Regions from separate parts of the Pantoea sp. SO10 genome, predicted to be linked through region 1. Evidence: predicted binding sites of a transcription regulator. Region 1 holds the regulator's gene; each other region holds the start of a gene.
What was found. The regulator LexA, encoded in region 1, represses DNA repair genes until DNA is damaged. The targets are predictions, from matches to a motif close to TNCTGTATGTACATACAGNA.
Positions count from the first base shown of each region.

Region 2: the regulator LexA is predicted to act here: its motif matches at 2,198-2,217, upstream of sulA (SOS-induced cell division inhibitor SulA).
Region 3: the regulator LexA is predicted to act here: its motif matches at 2,689-2,708, upstream of FCN45_RS08515 (metal-dependent hydrolase).

Region 1 is NZ_CP040095.1:340,754-350,758, forward strand. Features, by position in the region: gene FCN45_RS01515 (alkaline phosphatase family protein) at 1-531, opposite strand, end outside; gene FCN45_RS01520 (ABC transporter substrate-binding protein) at 542-1,603, opposite strand; gene FCN45_RS01525 (UTRA domain-containing protein) at 1,828-2,526, shown strand; gene psiE (phosphate-starvation-inducible protein PsiE) at 2,595-3,005, shown strand; gene ubiC (chorismate lyase) at 3,088-3,606, shown strand; gene ubiA (4-hydroxybenzoate octaprenyltransferase) at 3,614-4,498, shown strand; gene plsB (glycerol-3-phosphate 1-O-acyltransferase PlsB) at 4,547-6,970, opposite strand; gene FCN45_RS01550 (diacylglycerol kinase) at 7,098-7,466, shown strand; gene lexA (transcriptional repressor LexA) at 7,572-8,186, shown strand; gene dinF (MATE family efflux transporter DinF) at 8,323-9,645, shown strand; gene FCN45_RS01565 (CsbD family protein) at 9,810-10,005, shown strand, end outside.
Region 2 is NZ_CP040095.1:1,531,993-1,541,997, reverse strand. Features, by position in the region: gene yccS (YccS family putative transporter) at 1-1,389, shown strand, start outside; gene FCN45_RS07065 (TfoX/Sxy family DNA transformation protein) at 1,386-2,015, opposite strand; gene sulA (SOS-induced cell division inhibitor SulA) at 2,238-2,729, shown strand; gene ompA (porin OmpA) at 3,079-4,149, shown strand; gene matP (macrodomain Ter protein MatP) at 4,223-4,690, opposite strand; gene FCN45_RS07045 (Lon protease family protein) at 4,744-6,606, shown strand; gene fabA (bifunctional 3-hydroxydecanoyl-ACP dehydratase/trans-2-decenoyl-ACP isomerase) at 6,674-7,192, shown strand; gene rmf (ribosome modulation factor) at 7,259-7,426, opposite strand; gene pqiC (membrane integrity-associated transporter subunit PqiC) at 7,696-8,262, opposite strand; gene pqiB (intermembrane transport protein PqiB) at 8,259-9,902, opposite strand; gene pqiA (membrane integrity-associated transporter subunit PqiA) at 9,874-10,005, opposite strand, start outside.
Region 3 is NZ_CP040095.1:1,823,922-1,833,926, reverse strand. Features, by position in the region: gene FCN45_RS08535 (YniB family protein) at 1-8, opposite strand, end outside; gene hxpB (hexitol phosphatase HxpB) at 151-819, shown strand; gene kduI (5-dehydro-4-deoxy-D-glucuronate isomerase) at 977-1,813, shown strand; gene kduD (2-dehydro-3-deoxy-D-gluconate 5-dehydrogenase KduD) at 1,827-2,588, shown strand; gene FCN45_RS08515 (metal-dependent hydrolase) at 2,729-3,319, shown strand; gene FCN45_RS08510 (L-cystine transporter) at 3,470-4,861, shown strand; gene FCN45_RS08505 (DUF6515 family protein) at 5,233-5,616, shown strand; gene osmE (osmotically-inducible lipoprotein OsmE) at 5,672-6,007, opposite strand; gene FCN45_RS08495 (multidrug effflux MFS transporter) at 6,200-7,390, shown strand; gene nadE (ammonia-dependent NAD(+) synthetase) at 7,508-8,335, shown strand; gene cho (excinuclease Cho) at 8,446-9,306, shown strand; gene spy (ATP-independent periplasmic protein-refolding chaperone Spy) at 9,386-9,883, opposite strand.

The DNA of each region.
Region 1 (10,005 bases):
CGCGCGGTTGCGATACTGCGGCGATGACAGGCCGTGCTTGTGTCCGGCATCGTCAATGTTCATCGGGTGGATCAGCAGGAAGTCGGGATCGTGCCGCAAACGTAGGCTTTCTGCATCTTCAAACAGGTGGGAATCCGGATAACCGTCGTCCCAGTAAAAGTGGCCATACTGAATCGGCAGATCGGGCGCGACCGTGTGGCGGTCGCGCGCCGCGTTGAACGGGGATTGATTGTAGAGCTCACTCACCCAGTGGTAGGCGGCTGCCGCGGTGGTGAGACCGGCGGCACGTGCGTAATGGAAGATGCTGCGCTGATTACTCATGCGACTGACGCCGTTGTGAATAATACCGCTGCGCACCGGTGGAATGCCGGTGAGAATGCATTCGTACAGCGGGCGCGACAGCGAAGGCAGTTCGCAAGTCAGCGTATAATATTGGCCGTTGCCCTGCGCGCATTCAGCAAACAGATAGCCCATTGCGTGCTGCGCTACCTGATTACTCAGCCCATCCAACACCACCAGGATCGTTTTCATCCCTCGCTCCTTACTGCTTCATATTAATGATGACGTTCTCTTGCCACAGACGCGGCAGCATTTTCGAGGTTTTATCCCACGCGGCCTGGTCTTTGATTGGACGGGCATTCTTATACTCAGACTGCGGCAGCAGCTTGGCCTGCACGTCGGCGGGCAGAGTTAAATGCTCGGCACGAATCGGGCGCGCATAGCCTTTCGCCAGGTTGATCTGGCCTTCATCAGACAAGATGTATTCACGCGCCAGCTTGGCGGCGTTCGGATGTTTGGCGTATTTGTTGATGATGGTGCTGTAGCCAGAAGTGACGGAACCGTCGGAAGGGATCACCACTTCGTAGCGGTTTTTGTCGATCTGATCGCGGTAGTTCAGACCGTTAAAGTCCCACACCACCGCCACCTGAATTTCGCCTTTTTCAATGTTGGCAATCACCGGATCGGTCACGCCAAGACGGCCTTCTTTCGCCAGATCGCCGAAGAAGCTCAACGCCGGTTTCACATTCTTCTCGTCACCGCCTAATGCATAGCTGGCCGCCAACACGCCGTTCGCTGCCTGAGCCGCAGTGCCGACGTCACCGATAGTGACCACATACTTACCTTTCTTCAGATCGGCCCAGCTGTGCGGCACATCTTTGACCTGCTGCTTATCCACCAGGAACGCGATGGTGCCGGTATACGCCAGCATCCAGTTGCCATCCTGATCTTTCGCCCAGCTCGGGATTTGCTCCCAATGCGTTGGCTTATACGGTTGCGCCACGCCTTTAGCGACGGCAATCGGACCGAAAGCAGCGCCCACATCACCGATATCGGCGCTGGCGTTCTCTTTCTCTGCAGCAAATTTTGCCAGTTCCTGCGCCGAGGACATGTCGGTGTCGCTGTGCTTCAGGCCATATTTGCTGTTGAGGTCACTCCAGGTTTCTTTCCAGTTGGCCCAGCTATCTGGCATGCCGACGCTGTTGACCTGACCTTCGGCGCGCGCCGCTTTTTCTAACGCGGCGAGGTCATTATCTGCGGCTTGCGCGGCGGGCAGCGCAAGCAGTACGGCACTGGCTACTACAGAGGCGATAAACGCTTTCATCTCGATTGCTCCCGGTATATGTTGTGGGACTTCTTGGTCTAGTCCAGCAAGAACCGAGCCAATGTAGCCCGAATAGATGAAGGTTTTATGACCATGGTGGTGAAACGGGGTGTGGCGCGACGATCCACATGCGGTTACAGCGCGCTAAAGCGTGGGTTGTTCTCTGTCACATTGTAGTCATCGAACTGTCATAGTGCAGATTTGCCCCAAAATGAGGCTGAAAAATGATGTCGAAAACGGCGGATGTGATTGCAGCAGGGCTGCGGGAACGCATTGAAAGCGGTGAATTTGCCGGTGGTCGTTTGCCCGCCGAACGTAGCTTAAGCGAACACTATTCCACCACGCGCATTACGCTGCGTGAGGCGCTGGGTTTGCTGGAAGCGCAGGGCATCATCTATCGTGAATTGCGTCGTGGCTGGTTTCTCGCACCGCCTCGGCTGGTCTACAACCCCTCTCATCACAGCCATTTTCACGCCATGGCCGCTGAGCAAGGCCGTATTGCCAGCACTGAAGTGCTGGAGGCGCGCGAAGTGCCAGCGCAATTAGCCATCGCGCGTCATCTGCAACTGCTGGAGGGCGATCGGGTTTACCGCATTCGCCGTTTGCGCCGTATTGATGGCCGCGCCGTGTTGTATGTCGAGCATTACCTCAATCCCGCCTTCTTTCCGGGATTGCTGGATGAAGACCTGACGCGTTCACTCACCGATCTGTATGACCAGCGCTATGGCATTCGCTACGGCGGCGCGCGTTTTACCATTTTGCCGGGACCGCTGCCGGTGCGCGCTGCGCCTGCGCTCAACGTGGCGAGCGGCACGCCCGGCTTGTTGATCACCCGCATCAATCGCGATCAGCACAAGCGCGTGATTGATTGCGACTGCGAGTTCTGGCGCTATGACGCGCTGTGCGTGGATGTCGAAGTATAAATATTGTGATTTTGATCACACTACAGCATGATAGCGCCAGTGAGTAATTGAGAGCGTGAGGCGCAAAAATGACAATAAAAACAGGGGTTGGGCAGTACATCTCGTTAGCATTGCAGTGGGTGCTGAATATTGGTCTGATCATTCTGGCCATTATTCTGGTGGTGTTCCTCGGTAAAGAAACCATTCATCTGGCCAACGTGCTGTTGAGCACCGGCGAGCAGACGTCTTCCTATCTGCTGATTGAAGGCATCGTTATCTATTTCCTCTACTTCGAATTTATCGCCTTGATTGTGAAGTACTTTCAGTCTGGCTATCACTTCCCGCTGCGCTACTTCATCTACATCGGCATCACGGCAATTATCCGCCTGATCATCGTCGACCATAAAAATCCGTTCGATACGCTCTACTACTCGGCGGCGATTTTGATTCTGGTGGTGACGCTGTGGCTGGCGAACAGTAACCGCCTGAAACGCGAGTAATAATATCGCGTGGCACAACGAGCCGTGCCACGCATTCTCCTCTGCGCTAAACTAGGGCAACTTTTTTCCCGGAGATGTCCTGATGTCGCATGACGCGCTGCGCCAGTTACGCGCACTGCACTGGCTGCCAGCCTCTTCACCGCAGCTTTCTGCCCCGCTACTTGACTGGTTAATGGAAGAAGACTCCATGACGCGTCGCTTCGAGCAGCATTGCCAGCAAGTGACCGTAAAACTGATCCGCGAAGCGTTTATTGGCGCTGAAGAGATCTCGGAGGAAGCGGAATTTTTGCCCGCCGACCCGCGCTTCTGGTTACGTGAAATTGTGCTGTGCGGTGATGGCGAACCCTGGCTGATTGGCCGCACCGTGGTGCCAGAAAGCACGCTGAACGGCCCCGAGCAGATGCTGCAACAGCTCGGTACGCGCCCGCTTGGCCGCTATCTATTCTCTTCATCTACCCTGAGTCGCGATTTTATCGATCCCGGTCAGGTTGGCGATTTATGGGGACGCCGTTCCCGCCTGCGTTTGTCGGGCAAGCCGCTGCTGTTAACTGAACTATTTTTACCGGCGTCGCCGCTCTATCGCGCGCTGGATCAAGGATAAAACTACTGTGCAAAACACCTTACCCATGACCAAATGGCAGGCTTACTGCCGCCTGATGCGTATCGATAAACCCATCGGCACTGTGTTACTGCTGTGGCCAACTCTGTGGGCACTGTGGCTCTCCGGCATGGCGATTCCACCGCTGCCGGTGCTGCTGGTGTTTGTGCTCGGCGTTATCGTGATGCGCGCCGCTGGCTGCGTCATCAATGATTACGCTGACCGCAAAATCGATGGTCACGTCAAGCGCACGGCGTCACGTCCGCTGGCCAGCGGCGCGGTGTCCGGGAAAGAGGCGAAGTTGCTGTTTGCCGGTCTCGGTTTGCTGGCGTTTATGCTGGTGTTGACCATGAACACCATGACCATTTTGCTGTCGTTTGGCGGCCTGGCGCTGGCGTGGGTTTATCCGTTTATGAAGCGCTACACGCATCTGCCGCAGGTGGTGCTCGGCGCAGCGTTTGGTTGGGCGATTCCGATGGGATGGGCGGCAGTTAGTGAGTCCTTACCTTTGGTCTGCTGGCTGGTTTTCCTGGCGAATATCTGCTGGACGGTGGCGTATGACACGCAGTACGCGATGGTCGATCGCGATGACGATTTGAAGATTGGCGTAAAATCGACGGCGATTCTGTTTGGTCGTTACGACAAACTGATTATTGGTTTACTGCAGCTGGCAACGCTCGGTTTGATGGCGCTGGTGGGTATGATGCTTCATCTGAATGGGGCGTTTTACTGGTCGCTGCTGCTGGCTGCGGGCTTGTTCGTGCATCAGCAGAAGCTGATTGCCCAGCGCGAGCGCGATCCTTGCTTCCAGGCGTTTCTGAATAACAACTATGTGGGCATGGTGCTGTTTCTCGGCATTTTGCTCAGCACCGTGCCGTTCGCGGATCTGTTATAAACAAAAAAGGCGCACTGAAGTGCGCCTTTTTATTAGCTTGTCGCCGCGTTAATCGTGGGTGACCGCGCTTTCAATCGTAAGACGCACGTCGCTGGTCACCAGTTCCGCCAGCATCTGCCACATCATATGACTGCGTTCGGCATCGGCATCGCCTTTGTCACTGATATATCCTTCATCACGCAGCGTGAGTACCAGCGCAGTAAACACTGCTTTATCAAAGAACTCTGGTGCGTTGATACCGTGCAGCACAGACAGGCGTTGAGCCAGCGTGCGGCTCTCTTTCTCCAGCGTGCCACGGTTGATGGCCGGTTTCGCGCTGAGGATAGCGAAGGTAATCGCGAAGCGCTGCAGCGTCTCACGAATACCCGCCGCCAGCAGTTGCAGCGAACGGTGACGTGCCGGCGTCATTCTTAGTTGACCATCCTGCAAGGTGATCAGGCCCTGACGCGCCATCTCTGCACAGAGTGCGTTAAGTAGTGCAGGCAACTCCGCCTTGTCCCAGCGCAAGAACAACTCGCTCTTTAGCATCGGATATACCAGGCTAACCTGACGCAGCAGCTCTGCTTCGCTGATTTCACGATGTTGCTGCACGATGGCGGCAATCAACGATGGCATCACCAACATGTGATGAATGTTGTTGCGATAGTAGGTCATCAGCACCGCCTGCTCGCGCGGCAGGATGATGATGTCGCCAATGCTGTCTTGCTCGGTCTCGAACTTGTTCATGCCCATGGCGTGATCAAGCAGCGCTTCGGCGCTCATGTCAGGCACCGTGGCTTCCGGCGAATAGGGCACATTGCGCAGCAGCTGGGTGTAGCACTCTAACTGCTCAATCAGCTGTTCGCGGGTCAGTGAACGCTGACGTGACGCCAGCAGTGCGGTGACGCACAGGTTCATGGCATTAGCTGCACCGGCTTCGTTGATGCGCACCATCAGCTTCGCCGCAATGTCATTCACGGCGGGCGTCATCCAGGCAGGGCGTTGCGGTTCGATAGGATCAATCGCATCTCGCCATTCGGGCACGTTTTTGTTCAGATAGTTCATCAACGGCAGGGGTTCACCGAAGTTAACGTAGCCCTGGCCGAGATTGCGCAGCTTACGTAAACCGCGCACCATCTGCAGGAAACTCTCTTTCTCTTTGGCCGCACCCCGCAGCTCTTTGGCGTAGGTGCCCACTTCCATCACATGCTCGTAGCCAATGTAAATCGGCACGAAGGTGATTGGACGACTGCCGCCGCGCAGCATCGCCTGCAGCGTCATTGATAGGGTGCCGGTTTTTGGATCCAGCAAACGACCGGTACGCGAACGTCCGCCTTCCACAAAGTATTCCACGGAGTAACCCCGGCTAAACAACTCGCCAAGATATTCACGGAACACGGTGGAATAGAGTTTGTTGCCCTTAAAGGTACGACGAATAAAGAAGGCGCCCAGACGACGGAAAATCGGGCCGGCTGGCCAGAAGTTCAGGTTAATACCGGCAGCAATGTGCGGCGGCACCAGGCCTTGATGATAAAGCACGTAGGAGAGCAGCAGGTAATCCATGTGGCTGCGGTGGCAGGGCACATACACAATCTCATGACCATCCTGCGCCAGCTGACGCACGCGCTCACCGCCATGCACGTTGATGCCCTGATACAGGCGGCTCCACAGCCAGCCCATCACGCGGTCAGTGACTTTAATCGCTTCATAAGAGAAGTCCGCCGCCACTTCTTCCATCATTTCGATGGCGTTCTGCTGGGCTTTCTCATGCGAAATCTTTTTGCTGCGCGCTTCATCTTCTACTGCTTTTTCGATCGCTTTGGATTGTAACAGCTTGTTGAAGAGATCCTGACGTGCAGGCAGACGCGGGCCGACCGCGGCCAGACGTTGGCGGGCAAAATGAATGCGCGCCACGCGAGCCAGCTTTTGGGCAATCGACTTATCGGTGCCGTGCTCGGTCGCCATCTGGCGCAACGAAACGGTTTGCGAGAAGCGAACAAAGCTGTCGCGGCCGTGCCACAAAATGGCGAAGAACTTCTGCACGCCATTGAGCACGCGCAGATGCGGCGTGGATTCACCGGAGGTTTCACGTCCCGGCGCACGACCAAACATCACCGCGACCGGCAGCATTTGCACATCGAGTTGCGGGTTGCTGCGATGCAAATCCAGATAATCGTGGAACAGCTTTACCGATTCGGGATTGGCCACGAAATAGGGAATTACGCGTGGGCCATCGTGAATAAACACGTGGCGCGGCAGCAGGGTGCCATCGATCTCCAGCGGAGCCAGCGGATCGGGCAGATCATGTTTCAGGCATTGAGCACGCAGTGTGAGCAGGTCAGCCTTTGAATCATAAGGCAAAACATACATCACCGGACGTGTCGGATCGATCCCATGTTCAGAGATAGGATCGGTCGGAATGACCTTACTTTTTACCAAAATAGAGAGTGGTAAATTCAATAATTTGTAATAGAGTTTACGCCAACCTGACATAGACAACTTTAAGCCTCTTGTTAGCAAAGCGCGGCAAGCATACCAGAAAGCGCAGCGAAGGTCTGTGGCTCTGCCGCCTCATACTGCCCACACATTGACGTCAAAATAGTTCAAGGGTTCCATAGACATGGCAAATAACGTCACCGGTTTAGTAAGAATAGTGAAAGCCGCCGGTTATTCCTGGCAGGGCCTGCGTGCCGCATGGCAGCACGAAGCCGCTTTTCGGCAGGAAGCCATTGCCGCGCTGGTGGCCATTCTCGTGGCTTGCTGGCTGGATGTAGATACCCTTTCCCGCATCCTGATGATTGGCTCGGTAGTGCTGGTTATCATCGTTGAGATCCTTAATAGCGCTATCGAAGCGGTGGTCGACCGCATCGGGCAGGAGCAACATCCGCTCGCGGGCCGCGCTAAAGATATGGGATCGGCTGCCGTATTGCTGACTATCTTACTGGCTCTGTTCGTCTGGATCGCGCTGCTCTGGACGCATTTGAGATAGGGATTCCAGATTCATCAAACCGCTGATTTTTCCCTCTGTTACGGTTTTCATTTCGCGAATACCTGTATATACTCACAGCGACTGTATAAACAACCAGGGGGCGGGATGAAAGCGTTAACTGCACGGCAGCAACAGGTCTATGACCTGATTCGCGACCATATTAACCAGACGGGCATGCCGCCAACGCGTGCGGAAATTGCTGCGCAACTGGGTTTCCGCTCGCCCAATGCTGCCGAAGAGCATCTGAAAGCGCTGGCGCGTAAAGGCGTAATTGAAATTGTTTCCGGCGCATCGCGCGGGATTCGTTTGCTGATGGAAGAAGAACCAAGCGAAGGGCTGCCGCTGATTGGCCGCGTCGCTGCCGGTGAACCTTTGCTGGCTCAAGAACACATCGAAGCCCACTATCAGGTGGATGCTAACCTCTTTAAACCGAGCGCCGATTTCCTGCTGCGCGTGAGCGGTATGTCGATGAAAGACATCGGCATTATGGATGGCGATCTGTTAGCGGTACACAAAACGCAGGAAGTGCGTAACGGCCAGGTTGTCGTGGCGCGCATTGATGATGAAGTCACAGTGAAACGCTGGAAAAAGCAGGGTGCGATTGTCCATCTGCTGCCGGAAAACACCGATTTTCAGCCGATTGTCGTGGATACCCGTGAGCAGTCGCTAACCGTTGAAGGTTTAGCTGTCGGGATTGTGCGCAACGGCGAGTGGCTCTGATCAGTTTCTGATCCACTTTAACTGCGGCGGTGCGTGTTTGCGCTGACCGCAGTCTGCTGTTTTACTTCTCTGTGACTCTTTCTGCGGCTCATTCTGGCGCCATTACGCTGATTACCGCACACAACGGAATGGGCTAATGCAGCTGTTTTCCTCTTCAGATAAAACGCTCTGGCGGCTAGCGCTGCCGATGATCCTGTCAAATATCACCGTCCCATTACTGGGTGTAGTGGATACCGCCGTTATTGGTCATCTCGATAGCCCGATCTACCTCGGTGGCGTCGCCGTGGGCACAACCGCCACCAGCTTCATCTTTATGCTCCTGCTGTTCCTGCGCATGAGCACCACCGGACTCACCGCTCAGGCATTTGGCGCCAATGACAAAACGGCGCTGGCGCGCGCCTTAACACAGCCGCTACTGATTGCGCTGGTTTTTGGTGCGCTGTTTATGGTGCTGCGAACGCCGGTCAGCAGCCTGGCGGCAGCGTTAATGGGTGGCAGCCCGGAAGTGCAGCAACAGGCGAAAATATTTATTGAGATTCGCTGGCTAAGTGCGCCCGCAACCTTGGCCAATTTGGTGATTCTTGGCTGGCTGCTGGGCGTGCAGTATGCGCGGGCACCGATGGTGCTGCTAATCATCGGCAACCTGGTGAATATCCTGCTGGATCTGCTGTTCGTGCTCAAACTGCATTGGGGTGTCGCCGGAGCGGCGGCGGCTACCGCGCTGGCAGAATATGTCACGCTGGGCGTGGGTTTGTGGATGGTGGCGCGGGTGCTAAAGATGCGCGGTATCCATTTTGCTTTACTCAAAAGCAGCTGGCGCGGCGATGCGGCGCGGCTATTCCGCCTCAATCGCGACATTATGCTGCGGTCTTTGATGCTGCAAATCTGCTTCGCGTCGCTCACCATCCTTGGCGCACGCATTGGGCCGGATGTAGTGGCAGTCAATGCGGTGCTTCTGATGTTCCTCACTTTCACCGCATACGCGCTTGATGGATTTGCCTACGCGGTTGAAGCCTGTTCGGGTGAAGCGGTTGGGGCCAAAGATCGCAGCCGACTATTGCTGATTTGGCATGCGGCTTGTCGCCAGGCATGCTTCATCGCCGCGATCTTTGCGCTGATTTATGCATTCACCGGTCCGGAGATTGTGGCGATGCTGACGTCACTGGAAGCGCTACGAGAGATGGCCGACCGCTATCTGATTTGGCAAGTGATTCTGCCGCTGGTTGGCGTCTGGTGCTATCTGCTGGACGGCATGTTTATCGGCGCGACGCGCGGGCGTGAGATGCGCAACAGCATGGTGATGGCGGCGATCGGCTACGGTGTCTCGCTGCTCACGCTGCCGTGGCTCGGTAATCACGGTTTATGGCTGGCGGTGACGGTATTCCTCGCGTTACGCGGACTCACGCTGTGGCTCATTTGGCGTGGTCACTGGCGGCGCGATAGCTGGTTTAACGCCTGAATAAGCGAAGCGTAACCTACAGATTAATCTGTATTTCCCTGCAAACTGCGAAGCGGCTACTACAATTACCTCATACGGCGCATATGAGTAGCGCGTTGTCTGGGTATATCGCCAGCTAAGCAGGCAATATATCTATCTCACTCAGGATGTAGTGGAGGAATATTATGAACAAAGACGAAGCGAGCGGAAACTGGAAGCAGTTCAAAGGCAAGTTTAAAGAGAAGTGGGGCAAGCTGACCGATGACGACTTCACTGTGATCGAAGGTAAACGCGATCAGCTGGTTGGTAAAATCCAGGAACGCTACGGTTATGGTAAAGACCAGGCCGAGAAAGAAGTGAAAGACTGGGAAACAACCAACA
Region 2 (10,005 bases), 1.2 Mb from region 1:
CATGAACGCGCCAGCTCCTCGCATCTGCAATATCATTTGCTGCGTGATAACTGGCGTTACAACGAAGTGCTGTTCCGTTTCCAGCGCCTGATGAACATGCAAGCGCGCGCGTGTCGGCAACTGGCGGAGACCATTTTGCTGCGTCAGCCGTGGCATCACGACAGCCATTTTGAACGCACCTTTGAACGGCTGGAAACCGCGCTGCAACGCCTTCAGCAGAACGAGCCGCAGGATCCACACATTCACGCACTGTTCTGGCTGCTGCGTAATCTGCGTGCCATTGATGCGCAACTGGCATCGATTGAGTCAGAGCAGATGCTGGCCGAACCGTCCCCGCAGAGCGATCACCATCTGTCACGGGAAGGGCTCAGCGGCTGGGCGGATATCCGCTTACGCCTGAGTCGCCATCTCAGCCCACAATCGGCCCTGTTCCGCCATGCAGTGCGTATGTCGCTAGTGCTGTGTGTTGGCTACGCCTTTATTCAAATCACCGGCGTCGATCGCGGTTACTGGATCTTGCTGACCAGCCTGTTCGTCTGCCAGCCCAATTACAACGCCACCCGACGACGCCTCGCCTTGCGTATTGGCGGTACCTTAGCCGGCATCGCCATCGGCCTGCCGGTCTTGTGGCTGGTGCCCTCGATTGAAGGTCAGCTGGTGCTGATCGTGCTGAGCGGCGTGCTGTTCTTCGCATTCCGCCAGATTCAATATGCGCAAGCCACGTTGTTTATCACCTTGCTGGTTCTGCTGTGCTTCAATTTGCTCGGCGAAGGCTTTGAAGTGGCGCTACCGCGCGTGGTGGATACCTTGCTTGGCTGTGGCCTGGCATGGCTAGCCGTGGCATTTGTCTGGCCCGACTGGCGTTTTCGCAAAATCACCGCCGTTGCCGATCGAACGTTGGATGCCAACTGCCGCTATCTGGATGCGATTATGGAGCAATACCATCAAGGCAAGGACAATAGCCTGGCTTATCGCGTGGCACGTCGCGATGCGCATAACGCCGATGCTGAGCTAGCGTCAGTGGTGTCAAACATCAGTGGTGAACTTAAGCTACAACAACCGCTACGTGAGAATGCGTTTCGACTGCTGTGTCTGAACCACTCCTTCCTCAGCTATATCTCGGCGCTGGGAGCGCATCGCGAACAGCTGGCAGATAGTACCTTGCTGACCTTACTGGATGACGCGGTCTGCTTCATAGAAGATGTGCTGCAGATCGATCAGGTTACGGATACGCAAGCCACAGAGATGCAGCAGGCGCTAATGCAGCGCATGAGCGAGATGAAAAACAGCCCGGATACACGCGCACCATTAGTGATTCAGCAATTAGGATTGTTGGTCGCGCTGCTGCCCGAAATTGCCCGTCTACGCCGCACCCTCGTCAACGATTAAGGCTGCTGATGCTCCGCCGCCGCATGCTGGCGGAGCATTTTTAAATACCAGGCATAGAGCTCTTGCCGGATGGCGCTGGGTAACGCCGCCTCATGATGTCCTGATATTGCACCTTCCAGCGCCAGCAGCGTTTTCAACCCAATGTGCTTATTCACCGCGCGTAGTTTCAGCCAGCTTTGTCGCGATCCTGTTTCACACAGCAACCGCACCGAACTGATCCCCACCTTATGCAGCATCAGCTCCAGTCGCAGGCTTAAATTCGGCAGATCTTTCAATCGCAGCGAGACAAGTCTGGTAGCCGCTTCCTCCTGTGCGGCGCGCAATGAGCTAGCCGATAACTGCAATAATTGTTCGGGGTTTTGCCATAACTGTGTATCTACTTTGAAGTAGCTTAAGGTCACCGGCACGCCACGCTTGCGGTAAATCAGCGGTTCGAGTGAACGCTGTGCGTTATAGACGTGAAGCGCCTCGCTGGCTCGGAGATAAAGCGCATCTTCATTAATATAAGCAAAAATCACCTTCTCAATAGTCAGCGCATACCCCCCAAATTGCGTACGCGATTCAATTTTACCTAATGCCGCCAACTGCGCTTTCGATTGCTCAACTACCGGGTTATATCTCTTCATAACGCCCCCTTCAATGGATTCCATGCGCGGGAAATTTCCTATAAAAGCTCGCAGATTCATCTGGTTAGAAGATAAAAAAAACGATTTAGCTGTTCAATGAATAAAAGCAGGAGTGCGGGATCTTGTGCAGAAATTGCGAGGCGTTTTCAGAAATTGAGGTTGATCTTTATCCAGGAAGTCATTACTGTACATCCATACAGTTCATTACTGAGTGATTAAATTATGCGTACTCATTTCTCTGGCCCTGCTGATCGTTCACATCGTTTCGCTTCACCTGGCTTAGCGCAACCTTCGCTGGGTGGAATCACTGAACTGCGCTCCAGCGAACAACCTGAAATGATGCAACTTATGCTGCTTCCGGTACTAAAACAGTTGAGCGAGCAATCGCGCTGGCAGCTGTGGCTCACTCCGGCTCATAAGCTAAATCGTAGCTGGATGCAGCAGTCGGGATTGCCGTTAGAAAAGAGTATGCATATCACCGAATCTGAGCGTTTTAACACCGTTGAAAGTATGGTGAAGGCATTACGTACAGGTAACTACAGCGTCGTGCTTGCCTGGATTCCGTACGAATTGAGTGATGAAGAGCGTTTAGAATTGGAACAAGCAGCGGCGGAAGGTGAAGCACTCGGTCTGATTTTGCGTCCACAGGGACGTCAATATGCTCATTCCAGACAACCTAATGCGTCAAAAATTCCCTCAGATTTGTTTCATTAAGTAAATCCAGGAATTTTCTCAGCATTTTTTTTGCAAAAGTTGCATCTAAGCTACTGATTCTTTTCCCGCCAGCTATGACAATGGCTTAGACGCTTTTTTGTTTTCTAATACCGAAGATTTAGCCATATGATTTGTTAAAATGTGTGTATAAATCGCTGTTTTTTTGCTGCCCGGCGTCACATCATACTTGTAAGTTTCCAATCTCGTTGTAGACTTTAGCTCGCCAGGGTGCTCAATAACCTCCGTTTTTTCGGTAGAGTCAAAAGCGAGCGTTTAGACCCGGCGAAGGATTAACACAAAGAGCAACCTTTTTGCTCATTGCCTATTTGGATGATAACGAGGCGCAAAAATGAAAAAGACAGCTATCGCAATTGCAGTGGCACTGGCTGGCTTCGCTACCGTAGCGCAGGCCGCACCTAAAGATAACACCTGGTACACCGGTGCTAAACTGGGCTGGTCTCAGTATCACGATACTGGTTACTACGGTAACGGTTATGAGAACAACAACGGTCCAACTCATGAATCTCAGCTGGGTGCTGGTGCATTCTTGGGTTATCAGGCGAACCCGTACCTGGGCTTCGAGCTGGGCTACGACTGGTTGGGCCGTATGCCTAACAAAGGCACCGTGACCAATGGCGCATTCAAAGCACAAGGCGTTCAGCTGGCTGCTAAACTGAGCTACCCAATCACCGAAGACTTCGATGTCTACACCCGTCTGGGTGGTATGGTATGGCGTGCTGACTCTACTCAGACCAACCCAACTACTGGCCGCATCAGCGACCACGACACCGGCGTTTCTCCGCTGGCTGCTGTTGGTGTTGAATATGCACTGACCAAAAACTGGGCAACTCGCCTGGACTACCAGTGGGTTAACAACATCGGTGACGCAGGTACCGTTGGTGCACGTCCAGACAACAGCATGCTGAGCGTGGGCGTTTCTTACCGTTTCGGTCAGGATGAAGATGCAGCGCCAGTTGTAGCTCCGGCTCCAGCTCCAGCGCCAGTTGTTGAAACCAAGCGTTTCACCCTGAAGTCTGACGTTCTGTTCACCTTCAACAAATCTACTTTGAAGCCAGAAGGTCAGCAGGCTCTTGATCAGCTGTACAGCCAGCTGAGCTCAATGGATCCGAAAGACGGCTCTGTTGTAGTACTGGGCTTCACCGATCGCATCGGTTCAGAGCAGTACAACCAGAAACTGTCTGAGAAGCGCGCGCAATCTGTAGTTGATTACCTGGTATCTAAAGGTATCCCTTCTAACAAGATCTCTGCACGCGGTATGGGCGAATCCAACCCAGTTACTGGCAACACCTGTGACAGCGTGAAAGGCCGCAATGCCCTGATCGACTGCCTGGCGCCAGACCGTCGCGTTGAAATCGACGTGAAAGGTATCAAAGACGTTGTAACTCAGCCACAGGCTTAAGTTATCACGCAGTAAAAAACCCCGCTAAGGCGGGGTTTTTTTATGGCTGAATGTAATGAGAACGAAAAGGATTCTACTCTTTTTCCGAGCCACCATTTCCGAGGATCGCCTGCAGATCTTGCTTCAGCGTAGACATCTGGCTGGCGTACTTCTCTTTGCGTTCAGCATCTTCAATTAACTGAACTATGGTTTCTGACAGCGTATTACTGCGACGCTGCGCCAATCCTGCCAGACGCTGCCACACCAGATATTCCAGATCGATCGATTTCTTACGCGTGTGCTGATGCTCAGCATTAAAGTGACGTTTACGACGTGCACGTATCGTCTGCTTGAGACGATTCTCCAAATCTGGATGAATGTGCTGGGCGATCCACTCGTTAACCTCAACCGGGCTGTTTTCCATCGACAACAACGTATCGACCGCAGCTTGCGCCGCACTAAGCTCAAGATGACGGGTGATCAGTTCACCCTCCCGATGCTTTTTCACCAGGTATTTCCACTTCCATCCACTTTCAAGATTTTCGAGTTGCTGGTATTTCATCGGAATCTCATCGTGATCACGTAACAAACTAAGAATAACAGCTTTTTTCCTGGATGCAGCAAGGAAAAACATGTTGCAGCCGTCACAATCCGGGCCGGAACTCCGCCGTGATTAACCAGGTTGATTCCTGTATAATCGCGCTTTTCCTAAATCAGACTAATGCGAATATTTTGACCAGCACTCAAATTACGTGGCAAGCCCTGCAGCCGGATAGCGACCGCTACCAATCCATTTTCTCGAACGTCTCACTGGAAGATTGCGATAGTCTTGCCGCGGTTCAGCCGCGTCTGCTGAATGCGCTGGCGCATTTGCATCATCAAACCCTGGGTTTTCCGCTGCTGCTGTTACGCAGTCAGGAAAACAGCGATTACCTGGCCTGCATCGCCGATGCGGCGCAACGTTTCCAGCCGGATGAGATTTCTCTTTACGGTGGCGACTATCATGTGATGGGCGATACCGTCAGTCTTCTACCGCCAACCGATATCAATCGCCCCTTCACCAGCCAGGGCGGCGTGCATTTCGCCGACTGGATTGAAGCTGAACAGTTGTTCGGTTGCGTACGTCAATATAAAGACCGTGTGCAGCCTGAACCGGGCTTACTGCATCGCGCCAATGGCGGTACGTTGATTCTTGCGGTCAACACTTTACTGGCACAGCCGCTGCTGTGGCTGCGTTTGCGTAAGTGTATTGAGCAAGGTCGCTTCGATTGGTACTCACAGGATGAGCGTCAACCATTGCCCGTCGCCATTCCCCCGCTACCGTTGCAACTGCGTCTGGTACTGTGTGGCGACCGTGATGCACTGGCCGCCTTCCAGGAAATGGACGTCGAAGTTCATGAGATGGCGCTGTATAGCGAATTCGAAGAGAGCTTACAAATTCTCGACGAAGATGACATGACGTCATGGTGCCAGTGGACGCTAACGCAAGCCGAACAAGCCGGATTAGCGCAGCCTGAAGCCGATTTCTGGCCATTGTTAATCACCGAAGCAGCACGCATGACCGGTGATCAAGACACGTTGCCGCTTTGCCCGCGCTGGCTTCGCCGCCAGCTGCAAGAAGCGGCGCTGCATGGCGACAGCATCAATGGCGAAGCATTGAAAGAAGCGCTGGAAGCGCGCCAATGGCGTGAAGGCTTCCTCGCCGATCGCATGCGTGATGAAATCCTGCTTAATCAGATCATGATTGAAACCGAAGGCGAAGTGGTTGGGCAAATCAACGGCCTTTCGGTGGTTGAGTTCCCAGGCCATCCGCGTCCATGGGGAGAACCTTCGCGCATTACCTGTGTGGTACACCCGGGCGATGGCGAGTTCACCGATGTGGAGCGCAAAGCCGAATTAGGTGGCAACATCCATGCGAAAGGCATGATGATTATGCAAGCCTACCTGATTGCCGAGCTGGAGCTGGAGCAACAGCTGCCCTTCTCCGCTTCACTGGTGTTTGAACAATCCTATTCCGAAGTGGATGGCGACAGCGCCTCGCTGGCCGAACTCTGTGCGTTAATCAGTGCGCTGGCTAATCAGCCGGTTAACCAGCAGATTGCGGTGACCGGCTCAGTTGATCAGTTTGGTAACGTGCAGCCCGTCGGCGGCCTGAACGAAAAAATTGAAGGCTTCTTCCAAATCTGTCATTCACGTGAACTGACCGGCAAGCAAGGTGTCATTTTCCCTGCCAGTAACGCGCGCCATCTTAGTCTGAATCAGGATGTTGTGGAAGCGGTTAAGGCCGGACAATTCCATCTTTGGGCCATTGAGAGCGTAGATGAAGCGTTGCCGCTGCTGACCGGCATTGCCTGGCAGAGTGAAAGCGGCGAATCTCTGCTTAGCACCATTCAGGAACGTATTACCCAGCTGAACCAGCAGGAAGCTCGCCTGCGTCCGTGGCCACTACGTTGGCTCAACTGGTTCAACCACAGCTGATAACATTGCTCAGCGTACAACTGTTCGCTAATATTCGGGCTTCACTAAAAGAAGGCATATTGAGAACATGGTAGATAAACGCGAATCCTATAGTAAAGAAGACCTGATTGCCTCGGGTCGCGGCGAACTGTTTGGCGAAAATGGACCGCCGCTTCCATCCAACAACATGTTGATGATGGACCGCGTGGTCAAAATGACCGAAGACGGCGGTAAATTCGATAAAGGTTTCGTCGAAGCCGAACTGGATATCCGCCCTGACCTGTGGTTCTTTGACTGCCACTTCATTGGCGATCCGGTAATGCCGGGTTGCCTCGGCCTCGATGCGATGTGGCAGCTGGTAGGTTTCTACCTCGGCTGGCTGGGCGCAGAAGGTAAAGGCCGCGCGTTGGGCGTGGGTGAAGTGAAGTTCACTGGACAAGTCCTGCCTACCGCCAAAAAAGTGACCTATAAAATTCACTTCAAACGTGTGATTAACCGTAAACTGGTGATGGGCGTGGCAGATGGCGAAGTCTTCGTTGACGGGAACCTGATTTACTCTGCGACCGATTTGAAAGTGGGTCTGTTCAAAGACACCTCAGCTTTCTAATCCTTCCAAATGAAAACCTCCGCACGCAGCGGAGGTTTCTTCCATAATGTTAGACATCCAGCAGTGCTAGGCCACCGCTGACCTGTCCTCCATGGCTTGACGCCAACCTCCCAACCAGTGAGACCGTGCATCGATCAATTGATAAGGGCATATCTCTTTCGAGCGGCCCGTAATACCGGCTTGGTAGCCTCGTGAATGTGCTCGTTCCAGGCGGTCTCTCTTCTGTCTCTTCATGCCTCGTTTCCCTCATTTCAGGTCTGGTGGAATCTGGGTGGAAAGAAAGAGTGGCGATATAATGTTCAACCACAGTAATGTTCTAACCCGATGCCGAAGAAAGGTCAATGCGCAAAATTCACGCCAATGTCATGTTTTTGACGTTAAAGTGCCATGTAGAATTGTCAGTTGATTGTCTATCTGGCTGATTAGGCAATAAAAAAAGCCCCTGATTTGACTGCGATCACACTACAGTAAATCAAGGACTTAGCATAAGCATCGAACAAATCTTAATTTAGCGAAACCACACTATTTGCGATTTGTTGTGCGGTTTGCTGCCAGCCGAGAGCCAGAGTACGTACCAGCGCATCATAGCCATCTTCGGTTTGCGGCAGCGTCAGATTAAAGCCATGTTTGATTAGGCGTCCTTGATGCTGCAGTAACCATTCGCCACTCACCACCACTTGTCCATCGTAGCGTCCCTGGAAACCGGTAACGTTTACCGACAGCGTATCGTGCGTATCGCCCAGCGGCGCACCGGCAACCAGGCGGCCAGGTAGCGCTTTACTGAGATTACTGATCAACGTTTGCTGCAGCTGTTGATCGAGCGGACTGGCCCACAGGTTATTGGCTGCAATCACGTACTTCACATCGCTGGTCTGATAGACCAGGCCGTTGCCCGCCATGTAATCCGGTACCGTCACTTGCTCAACCCAAATCATCGGTTGGCCAGTGCCCGCGGCACTTTCAACGCGCGCCACATTGCTGCCCGCAGGCAGCTGATAATAGGTATTTTCAATGGTGCTGCTGCAGCCTGCCAGCAGCAAAAGCGCCCCGATAATTAGCCCTTTTTTCACTGTTTCGCCCTCTTTGGCTGTGGATCCTGGCCCGGCTTGGCCTCAAACACCAGCGCGTTACTTTTGCTATTCAGCGTTTTCAGCACCGGCTGCAGTTCTCGCAATACCTGATCAAGCCGCTGCATATCGCCCACCAGCTTGCTGTAAGCCGGTGAACCTGGCTGCAGCCCTTTCATGCTGCGGTTCAGTTCGCGCAGGGTTTGCTGCATGTCTGAAGGCAGGGTTTTCATCGCCGGATTCGCCGTGACCTGATTAAGGTTATCCAGCGTTTTCTGCAACCGCTGCAGGGTGCGCTGGCTCTCTTTCAAGGTACCTGTGGCTTCATTCAGTACTGGATTAAGTGGCAAGCCGTTGATCTTATCCAGCGCCGCCATCAGTTTCTGCTGAATCTGCGCCAGGCCGCCGCTGACGGTTGGAATCACTTCCAGGCCAGCCACCTGATTCGGGCCTTGATACGCCGGTGCGTTATCGTAGAAATCGAGGTCGATAAATAGCGCGCCAGACAGCAGGTTGCCGGTTTTCAGCGTCGCACGCAGACCGCGTTTTTTGCCATCCTGCAGATGCTGCTCAAGATTGAAATCTCCGCCCAGGCGATTAACAAACCGATCCGGCTCAATGCGAATCAGCACCGGCACACGATAATCAGTATTCAGCGCCTGATTCACGCCCGGAATCATATAAGGCACTTGTGACACCGTACCCAAACGAATGCCGCGGAACTCAACCGGTGCGCCAACCTGCAAGCCGCGAATCGAATCGGTGAAGAACAGCAGGAAATCGGTATGAGCACTGTAGAGCGAATCCTGGATGCTGCGCTGATCGTCGTACAGATGGTATTCCGCCTTGTTCTCCGCCGCCCGGCCCAGCTCAGCGCCGTCCGGCACATCAAAGCTGACGCCGCCGCTGAATAGCGTAGTGAGCGATCCCATCTCTACGCGCATGCCTGATGCAGACATATCGACGGCAATACCGCTGTCTTTCCAGAAACGCACGTTGGTGGTGATCAGGCGATCGTAAGGCGCCGAGATAAACAGCTGATAAGTCATCATGCGTTTATCGGTATCAAAGTTGCTGGTTTCCACTGAACCTACGCGATAACCGCGGAACAGTACCGGATCGCCCGCATTAAGCTGACCGGCTTTTTTGCTGTCGAGCGTTATGCGAATGCCTTTGGCATCCGGCGGCGCCAGCGGCGGTGCATCCAGCAGTTGATAACGTTCCGGCTTATCACCCTTCGCGCCCGGCTGCAGCTCGATATAGGCACCGGAAAGCAGTGTGCCCAATCCGGTAATGCCTTCGCGACCAATTTGCGGTTTCACCACCCAAAATGCGCTGTCGCCCTGTAGCAACTTTTCCATGCCGGCATTAAGACGCGCTTTAATTTCTACATGGTGCAAATCGTCGGTCAGAACCGCGCTTTCCACCACACCGACGTTGACGCTGCGGCTCTTAATGGTGGTTTTACCGGCTTCGATGCCTTCCGCATTTTCGGTAATCAGCGTCACTTCCGGGCCCTGATGGCTGAAGTGATAAAAAAGAATCCATCCGCCGATTAACAGCGTGACAATAGGTACAATCCAGACCGGCGACCAGCGTTTAATCTGGTCGACCTTAGCAGTCCCGTGATGGTTGTCCGTCAAGACGCGGCTCCTTACGTTCAGTTTCTCGTTGTCGATCCCACAGCAGGCGCGGATCAAAGGTCATTGCGGCAAACATGGTGAGGATGACCACCATGGCAAACAG
Region 3 (10,005 bases), 1.5 Mb from region 1:
TAAGTCATGGTGTCTCCCTGAACCAAAAATAGTTTTGCCTAAGTCTACCTGCACTACTGCAATTTTTCCTAAAAAATGCGTGGCCTGCCGCAAGTCGGCTTTATCCGGCTCTCGTGCTATGGTAAGCCAAATTTCTAAGGGAGCAGTTATATGTCATATCGTCGTCCTGTATTGGCCGCCATCTTTGATATGGATGGATTATTGATCGACTCAGAACCGCTGTGGGATCGCGCGGAACTGGATATTTTCGCCAGCCTTGGCGTGGATATCACCCGCCGCCACGAGTTGCCCGATACGCTGGGTCTGCGCATCGATCAAACCGTGCGCATGTGGTTTGAAGCGCTGCCATGGAGCGGCCCGGATCAACAGGAAGTGACGCAACGCATCATCGCCCGCGCGCTGGCGCTGGTGGAAGAGACGCGTCCGCTGCTGCCTGGCGTGGAGCAGGCGCTGCAACTGTGCCAGCAGCAAGGTTTGAAAATCGGCCTCGCCTCCGCCTCGCCGCTGCACATGCTGGAGCGCGTGCTGGAGATGTTTGACCTACGCAAATACTTTGATGTGCTGGCGTCCGCGGAAGCGCTGCCGTACAGCAAGCCGCATCCGCAGGTCTATCTCGACGCCGCAGCCAAACTGGGTATCGATCCGCTTAACTGCGTCACGCTGGAAGATTCTTTCAACGGCATGATCGCCACCAAAGCCGCACGCATGCGTTCAATTGTGGTGCCAGCGGCCGAGCATCGTGAAGATGCGCGTTGGGCGCTGGCCAATGTGATTCTTGATGATTTAACCCAGCTCAAACCCGAACATCTGCACGGTTAATCGCAGCCCGCTTAACGCGGGCTTTTTTATGCAACTTGATCGCGCACGCAAATAAATAAAACATCGTTTCATTTTTATTGAATTCACATCTCATCCTGCCTAAGATGCCCAAAGACCCGCATCGGGACCACTTCCTTTGACTCTTGAGAGGCCTGAGATGGACATTCGTCAAAGCATTCATAGCGAGCATGCCAAAACCCTGGACACGGACGGCTTACGCCGTGAGTTTCTGATCGACAAGATTTTCGACGCCGACAATTACACCCTCACTTACAGCCATATCGATCGCATCATTATCGGCGGCGTGATGCCGGTGCAGAAACCGGTGACTATCGGCCATGAAGTGGGTAAGCAGCTGGGCGTCAGTTACTTCCTCGAACGCCGCGAACTCGGCGTAATCAACGTCGGTGGACCCGGGCTGATTGAAGTGGATGGCAAAACCTGGGAGATTGATCAGCAGGAAGCGTTGTATGTCGGACAAGGCGCGCAGAGCGTGATTTTCCGCAGCAGCGATGCCAGCCGCCCGGCGAAGTTTTACTACAACAGCGCGCCGGCACACACCCATTATCCAGACAAAAAAATCACCCTCGACGAAGCAGTGAAAGCCACGCTCGGCGATGCGGCCACCTCGAACCGCCGCACCATTAACAAATTCATCGTGCCCGACGTGTTGCCAACCTGCCAGTTAACCATGGGATTAACCCGCCTTGATGACGGCAACTTGTGGAACACCATGCCGTGTCACACCCACGAACGTCGCATGGAAGTCTATTTCTATTTCGATATGGCCGACGACAGCGCCGTGTTCCACATGATGGGCCAGCCGCAGGAGACGCGTCATCTATTGGTCCATAACGAGCAAGCGGTGATTTCACCGAGCTGGTCGATTCACGCGGGCGTGGGAACGCAGCGCTATACCTTTATCTGGGGCATGGTGGGCGAAAACCAGGTATTTGATGACATGGACCACGTCAACATCAGCGCACTGCGCTAACAAGGAGCGAATCATGATACTCAACGCATTTAATCTTGCAGGCAAAATCGCGCTGGTCACCGGCTGCAATACCGGTTTAGGACAAGGTATGGCGCTGGGTCTGGCGCAGGCGGGATGTGACATTATTGGCGTTAACCGCGCCGGACCGGATGATACGCAGGCCAAAGTTGAGGCGTTAGGCCGCCGTTTTTGGTCAATTCAGGCCGATCTGACCAAGCCATCCATCGTGCCGCAAATTGTTGAACAGGCGGTGGCGCTTGCCGGTCGCATTGATATCCTGGTGAATAACGCCGGCATCATTCGCCGCGAAGATGCGCTCAACTTCAGCGAGCAGGATTGGGATGATGTGATGAACATCAACAGCAAAAGCCTGTTCTTCCTGTCACAGCAGGTCGCCCGGCAGTTTATCGCGCAAGGCAATGGCGGCAAGATCATCAATATCGCCTCGATGCTGTCGTTCCAGGGCGGCATTCGCGTGCCTTCTTATACCGCATCAAAAAGCGCAGTGATGGGGTTAACCCGTTTGATGGCCAACGAATGGGCGAAGCACGGCATCAACGTTAACGCCATTGCACCGGGCTACATGGCCACCAATAACACGGAACAGCTGCGCAGCGATGAGTCACGCAACGAGGAGATTTTAGGACGCATTCCATCAGGTCGCTGGGGTATCCCGGACGACATGATGGGCCCGATTGTGTTCCTCGCCTCCAGCGCCTCCGACTATGTGCAAGGTTATACGTTGGCCGTCGACGGCGGATGGTTAGCGCGCTAGGCTAACCTGTTCTTTTCCCGCGTCATTGTGACGCGGGAAAGTGAAAAATATTAACGCTTCGTTACAGCGTCACCATTCTCATTCACTGGATAAATCCCTATACTGGATGCATCGACAGTTTTATGCAGCCAGGTTTCATCATGACGGCCGAAGGCCATATCATTTTTGCCATTGCCAGCGCCATTTTTGCCAAGCGCGCGGAGCTGACGCCAGTATTGGCCAGCGCCGACTGGTGGCATTTAGTGCCTGCTGCGCTGTTAACCTGCCTGCTGCCCGATATCGATCACCCTAAATCCGTGCTTGGCCAGCGCTTAAGGTGGCTATCGCATCCCATCGCCCGCATCTTTGGTCATCGCGGTTTTACCCACAGTTTGCTGGCGGTGGCGGTGAGTTTGTGGCTATTCCAGATCAATGTGCCCGCCGACTGGTTTCTTCCCGCCGACGTGCTGCAAGGCATGACGCTCGGCTATCTCAGCCATATTGTCGCCGATATGCTCACGCCCGCCGGCGTGCCGCTGCTGTGGCCCTGCCGCTGGCGCTTCCGTTTGCCCATCCTGAATAGTCAAAAAGGTAACCAGCTGGAGCGCGCACTTTGTCTGGCGCTGGTCGGTTATGCGTTGTGGTTCCCGCCCGGCATGCCCTCTTTTGGTGCCAACGGCTGGCCGGAGCAACTGTTCAATACGCTACAAAATGGCGTCGGTCGGTTGGTTAATGGTCAAAACGGTCAATAAGCAGTCGAATCAAGCGTTAAAGTTATAAAGCATTCTTTTTGGGTATAAGCCCGCCCCACGCTGAACTGATAACATTCCAAATATTCCCTAACCGGGACTTACTGTTTTTCGTGCCATCCCAGGATGGCGCGTCACACTCTGGAGTTGAGCATGGATTTTCCCCTCATTATTAATATCGTGGCGTTTATCGCACTACTGATTCTGCTGAATCGGATTGGCAACCAAAGCTGGAGCCTGTCCAAACGCGTGCTGACCGGTTTGGTTTTCGGTGTGGCCTTTGGTCTGGCGCTGCAAACCATCTATGGCGAAAACAGCCCAACCGTGAAAGCGTCAATTGGCTGGTTCAATATCGTCGGTAACGGCTACGTGCAATTGTTGCAGATGATCGTGATGCCGCTGGTGTTCGCCTCGATCCTGAGCGCGGTCGCACGTCTGCACAATGCCTCATCGTTGGGTAAAATTAGCGTGCTGACCATTGGCGTGCTGCTGTTTACCACCGCAATCTCCGCGCTGGTCGGCGTGCTGGTGACCGGCCTGTTTGGCCTTAGCGCTGAAGGTCTGGTGCAAGGTGCGCAGGAAACCGCGCGTCTGAGCGCGATTCAGAGCAACTACGTGGGCAAAGTGGCTGATCTCAGCACGCCACAGCTGCTGCTCTCCTTCATTCCGAAAAACCCGTTTGCCGATCTGGCGGGCGCCAACCCCACCTCGATCATCAGCGTAGTGATTTTCGCCGCCTTCCTTGGTGTGGCGGCGCTGCAACTGCTGAAAGATGACAAGGTAAAAGGCGAGCGCGTGCTGGTAGCGATCGATACCCTGCAATCCTGGGTCATGAAGCTGGTGCGTTTGATCATGAAGCTGACGCCGTACGGTGTGCTGGCGCTGATGACCAAAGTAGTAGCCGGTTCCAACCTGCAGGACATCATTAAGCTGGGTGGCTTTGTGGTGGCCTCTTATCTCGGTCTGGCGATCATGTTTGCCGTACACGCGCTGCTGCTGTCGGTTAACGGCATCAATCCAATGCGCTTCTTCCGTAAAGTATGGCCGGTGATCACCTTCGCCTTCACCAGCCGCTCCAGCGCCGCCAGTATTCCACTGAACGTGGAGACTCAAACGCGTCGCCTGGGCGTGCCAGAATCGATCGCCAGCTTCTCGGCGTCATTCGGTGCCACCATCGGTCAGAACGGCTGTGCCGGTCTCTATCCCACCATGCTGGCGGTGATGGTTGCGCCAACCGTGGGCATCAACCCGTTTGATCCAATGTGGATTGCAACGCTGGTAGGTATCGTGACGCTGAGTTCTGCCGGTGTGGCCGGCGTCGGCGGCGGCGCCACCTTCGCCGCGCTGATCGTGCTGCCAGCGATGGGCCTGCCGGTCACGCTGGTCGCGCTGCTGATTTCCATCGAACCGCTGATCGATATGGGGCGTACCGCGCTCAACGTTAATGGTTCAATGACCGCCGGTTCACTCACCAGCCGCTGGCTCGGATTGACCGACAAGAAAGTGCTGGAGAGCGACGAGCACGCCGAACTGGCACACCGCTAAATTGATGAGTTGCAACAACGGCAGATCGCAAGGTCTGCCGTTTTTTTATGCCTGCGCGATATGCCCCGTAAGGTCGCCGTTTATGACATGAAACCACTCATTACCGAGAGCACACATTGTAGCGGCGCAATTCATTGCGCGATAAATCGCGCCGCTACGGAAGGTGCGGTGATTTGATACGGCGCTTAACTGATCGGCATCACGCCGTTTATGACGACCTTACCCGCTTTCCTCCCCAATTCAACCCAATCATGGCGCTAGCGTCAGGAAAGCGTTAAGCATGGTAAACAGAGGAAAAATCAGCCGCTTTTCGCTTGAGTTTTCGCTCAGTAAAGCCAATTCTGCAGTTAATCACAGCAGGAGAATCACCGATGAAAACAGTTATCGCCTCGGTGCTGGCGTTAACCTTATTAACACCAGCCATCAGTTTTGCCCATCCCGGCGGTTGGGGCCCCGGCCCAGGCCCGCATTGGGGTGGAGGTCCACGTTGGGGCGGTCCCGGCCCGCTGCGTTTCCTACCCGAAGCAGCAACCGCCGTTTTGCTGGGCGGTCTGACCTATTACATGCTGAACGGTAACTACTATCAGCGTCAGGGCGACACCTATGTAGTGGTGCAGCCGCCTGAAGCCCCGCCGGGCGGCGGTATGCGCGTGCTGGATTTCAACGGCAAGCGTTATTACGTGCAGGAAGGCCATTACTACCAGCGCGAGATCGGCGGCGAGTATATCGAAGTGCCGCGTCCTTACGGTTTATAAGCGCCACAACGAAAAACGGCCCGTCAATGACGGGCCGTTTCTTATTCTGCTGCGATTACTGAGCCGCTTGCGGATCGGTATCGTAGTCTTTACAGCTCTGGAAACCGTAGTTCATGACGCGACCGGTATCGTTATAGCTCACGAAGTAGGTCTGCGGTTTGCCGTCGCGCTCGCCAATCACGTAAGTCTGGCAAGTGCCGCGAGCGTGAACCATGGTGATTTCAGTAGACGCTGGGCCGGCAATCTGGCGAACCTGATCGCGCGTCATGCCTTTCTTAACATCCTTCACTACCGGCTTGGTTACGTAGCTTTCGGCTTTGTCATAAGTCGTACAACCAGACAGGGCTGCCAGCGTCATAGCTGCAGCGATACATCCCATCACTTTATTCATGTTGTTGTTCCTCGTTTTTTTGTCCGTGTGAAATTAGCCTGGAACATAAATCCAGATTTATCAACTTTATGGGATAAATTTAGCTAAATTCCGAAGCGTTAGGATTTGGTAAAAATGCTGTGTTGATGCGCTACGGTTCGTATAATCACCCGCGAAAAAATACCTATAGCAATGAATAAAGACAGAGGATTAATGACACCTGCACCTTCTCATCGGCTGGTTTATGCCATCACGCTGGGCCTGCTCGCTGCGCTCGGGCCACTTTGTATCGACCTTTACCTGCCGGCGCTGCCGGAGCTGGCGCGCGATCTGCACACCGAAACCGCCACAGCGCAGCTGAGCCTCACCGCTGGCTTGCTGGGTTTGGGTGCGGGTCAATTGCTGTTTGGGCCAATGAGCGACAAGTTTGGTCGCCTCCGTCCGCTGCTGTTATCGCTGGTGCTGCTGTTTATTGCCTCGATTGGCTGTGCGCTGGCAAAAGACATCCACTCGCTGCTGGTGGCGCGTCTGTTTGAAGGTTTGGCAGGCGCCGGCGGCGCGGTGCTGTCGCGTGCCATTGCCCGAGATATGTATAGCGGCCATGAGCTGACGCGTTTCTTTGCACTGCTGATGCTGGTCAACGGTTTAGCGCCGATTGGTGCGCCGGTGCTGGGCGGCGCCTTGATGACGGTGCTTAACTGGCGCGGCATTTTCGTGGTGCTCGGCTGCATCGCCGTCGTGCTGATCTTCCTTGCCCGCTGGAAATTGCACGAAACTTTACCGCCAGCGCGCCGCAGTCAGGGCTCGATCTTTTCCGCCTGGGCGGCGCTCGGCCAGGTCGTCACGCATCGGCAGTTTATGGGCTTCTGCCTGACGCAAGGTTTTATGATGTCCGGCATGTTTGCCTATATCGGCGCCTCGCCGTTTGTACTGCAACAGCTGTATGGCCTGACGCCGCAAGCCTTTAGCTTCTGCTTCGCTGCCAACGGCTTCGGCCTGATTATTGCATCACAAACCAGTGCGCGCCTCTGTCCACTATGGGGTGAATATCGCGTACTGAAAGGCGGCCTGACGCTGGCGTTTGTTGCGTCGAGCTGCTTGCTGCTGGCGGGACTTACCGGCGCAGCGCTGCCAGTTCTGCTGGTCGCGCTGTTCTTCACCATCGCCAGTAATGGCGTGATCGCCACCACCGCTTCTTCGCTGGCGATGCAGAGCCAGGGCCAGCGCGCGGGCAGCGCCTCGGCAGTGATTGGCGTCGGCATGTTCACCTTTGGTGCCATCAGCGTACCCATTACCGGGCTGGGCGGCACCTCGGTCGCGAGCATGACCGGCACCATCTTTGGCTGCTTTATGCTGGCGATTGTGTCGTTCAATCTGCTGGTGCAGAAGGCAAAAAACGTCTGATTTGCCAGCAAATAACCTGAACAACCAGCCGTGCGGCTTGTTGTTTGTGGGGAGAGGCGTTAGCTTTAGCAGATGATTCGCATTGTGCCGTCAGGCTACTGACTTGAGGAGAGGTTCATGTCACTGCAACAGGAAATCATTGAAGCCCTTGGTGTAAAACCGGTTATCGACCCGCAGCAGGAGATCCGCGTCAGCGTTGATTTTCTGAAGTCTTACTTGAAAGCCCATCCCTTTTTGAAAACGCTGGTACTCGGCATCAGCGGCGGCCAGGATTCGACACTGACCGGCATTTTGTCGCAAACCGCGATTCGCGAACTGCGTGAAGAGAGGGGCGATAACGATTACACCTTTATTGCCGTGCGTTTGCCGTATGGCGTGCAGGCCGATGAGCAGGATTGTCAGGATGCGCTGGCATTTATCCAACCCGATCGCACGCTGGTGGTAAACATCAAAGAAGCGATCCTGGCCAGCGAACGTGCCTTGAAAGATGCGGGTATTACGGTGTCGGATTTCGTGCGCGGCAATGAAAAAGCGCGTGAGCGCATGAAAGCGCAGTACAGCATCGCCGGCATGACCAAAGGCGTGGTGGTCGGTACTGACCATGCGGCAGAGGCAATCACTGGTTTCTTCACCAAGTACGGTGACGGCGGCAGCGACATCAACCCGATCTTCCGCCTGCATAAAGGCCAGGGCAAACAGCTGCTGAAAACGCTGGGCTGCCCGGAACACCTCTATCTCAAGCATCCTACTGCCGATTTGGAAGATGATCGTCCTGGCTTGCAGGATGAAGTGGCACTCGGCGTGACTTATCAGCAAATCGATGCCTATCTGGAAGGCAAGACCATCGATGCCGCCGCAGCAAAAACCATCGAAGGCTGGTATCTGAAAACTGAGCACAAACGTCGTCCGCCGATCACCGTGTTCGACGACTTCTGGAAGAAGTAAGTGCATGGCGTTTCCCGCCGTCCGGGCGGGAAACTTTCTCATCGCCGCTGACTGGCGAGAAAAAGCACAGTTTGATACACTGGATGAACAACCAGTAATTGGAGTGTGCTTTGGTCAGACGTGCAGCCAGCCACCGCCTCGATTTCGATGCGGCAGCCATCTATCAATATCCCGAACATCTACGTCAGTGGCTGGAAGGTTTACCCAACCAGCCGGGCGTCTATACCTTTCACGGTGAAAGCGAAAATCTGCCGCTGTATATCGGCAAAAGCGTCAACCTGCGCAGTCGGGTGATGGCGCATTTCCGGGCGCCGGATGAAGCCAAAATGCTGCGTCAGGCGCGGCGCGTCACCTGGATCCCCACCGCTGGCGATGTCGGCGCTCAGCTGCTGGAAGCGCAGATGATCAAAACGCAACAGCCGCTGTTTAATAAGCGCCTGCGTAAGAACCGCCAGCTCTGTTCGCTGCAGCTGGGCGACGGTGCGCCGCAGGTGGTGTATGCAAAGGATCTCGACTTCTCCCGCTCGCCCAATCTTTATGGCCTGTTTCGCAGTCGCTTTGCCGCGCTGGAGAAGCTAAAAGCCATCGCCGATGAGCAGCGCTTGTGCCACGGCTTGCTTGGGCTGGAGTCGTTGCGTCCGGGACGCGGCTGTTTTCGCGCTGCACTAAAACGCTGCGCCGGTGCCTGCTGTGGTAACGAGTCGGTTGCTGAGCATCAGCAGCGCCTGCATGCGGCATTAGAGCAGATGCGCATTCAATGCTGGCCGTGGCAAGGCCCGGTTGGCATGGTGGAAACGGGGACAAACATTACGCAAATCCATGTGATCGATCACTGGTTCTGGCTGGGATCGGTCAGCAGCGAGGCCGAAGCGCGCCAGCTGCAGCGCGCCTCGCACGGCTTCGATCATGACGGCTATAAAATTCTCTGCCGTCCGCTGCTTTCTGGCGTGTTCCCGCTGATCGAGCTGTAAAAACAAAACCGCCGAGGTTGCCCAAAGCATCAGATGCGATGGACAACCCCGGCGGTCTCTATTCCGTTAGCGAAAGAACTTATTCAGCATCAGCCGGCGGTGGTGGCGTTTTGCCATCGTGCGGGCCTTTCTCGGTTAAGCGCTTCTCAAAGTTCGCGTTGTACTGTTTCTTCTGCTCTGGTGTCAGCACGTTGTAGATCTTGTTCTGGGTTTCCATCATCTGCAGCGCACGATCTTTGGCATTCGCCGTCATCTTCTCAGCCTGCGCTTCGGCTTTCGCACGGTCAAAGGTATCGGAAGCGATGATGGCATGGTCAGCACGACGCTCTTCCAGCGACGGGCGTTTCATCTCTTTGTGGCCATCACGAAGAATCGTTTTGATCTGCGCTTTCTGCGCATCGGTCAGGTTCAGACCTTTAAACATCATCTCCATACCGTGATGACGCATCGGCGGCTTGTGCATCGGTTTTTCGCTGCCTGCTGGCGGCGGAGTCAGGTTGTCTGCCGCTGCATGGACGATATTTGCAGCACCAAAAGCCATTGCGGTAGCCAGGAACACAGAAGTTAATTTACGCATAATATTGTCCTTACTTATCAGTTTAATGACGACAGCCTGTGTCGCGTCTTCGGAAACAAGCATACGACGCTGAACGTCAACTACTCAGAGGCTGAGTAAAGCCCTGAAAGCATAAAAGACAG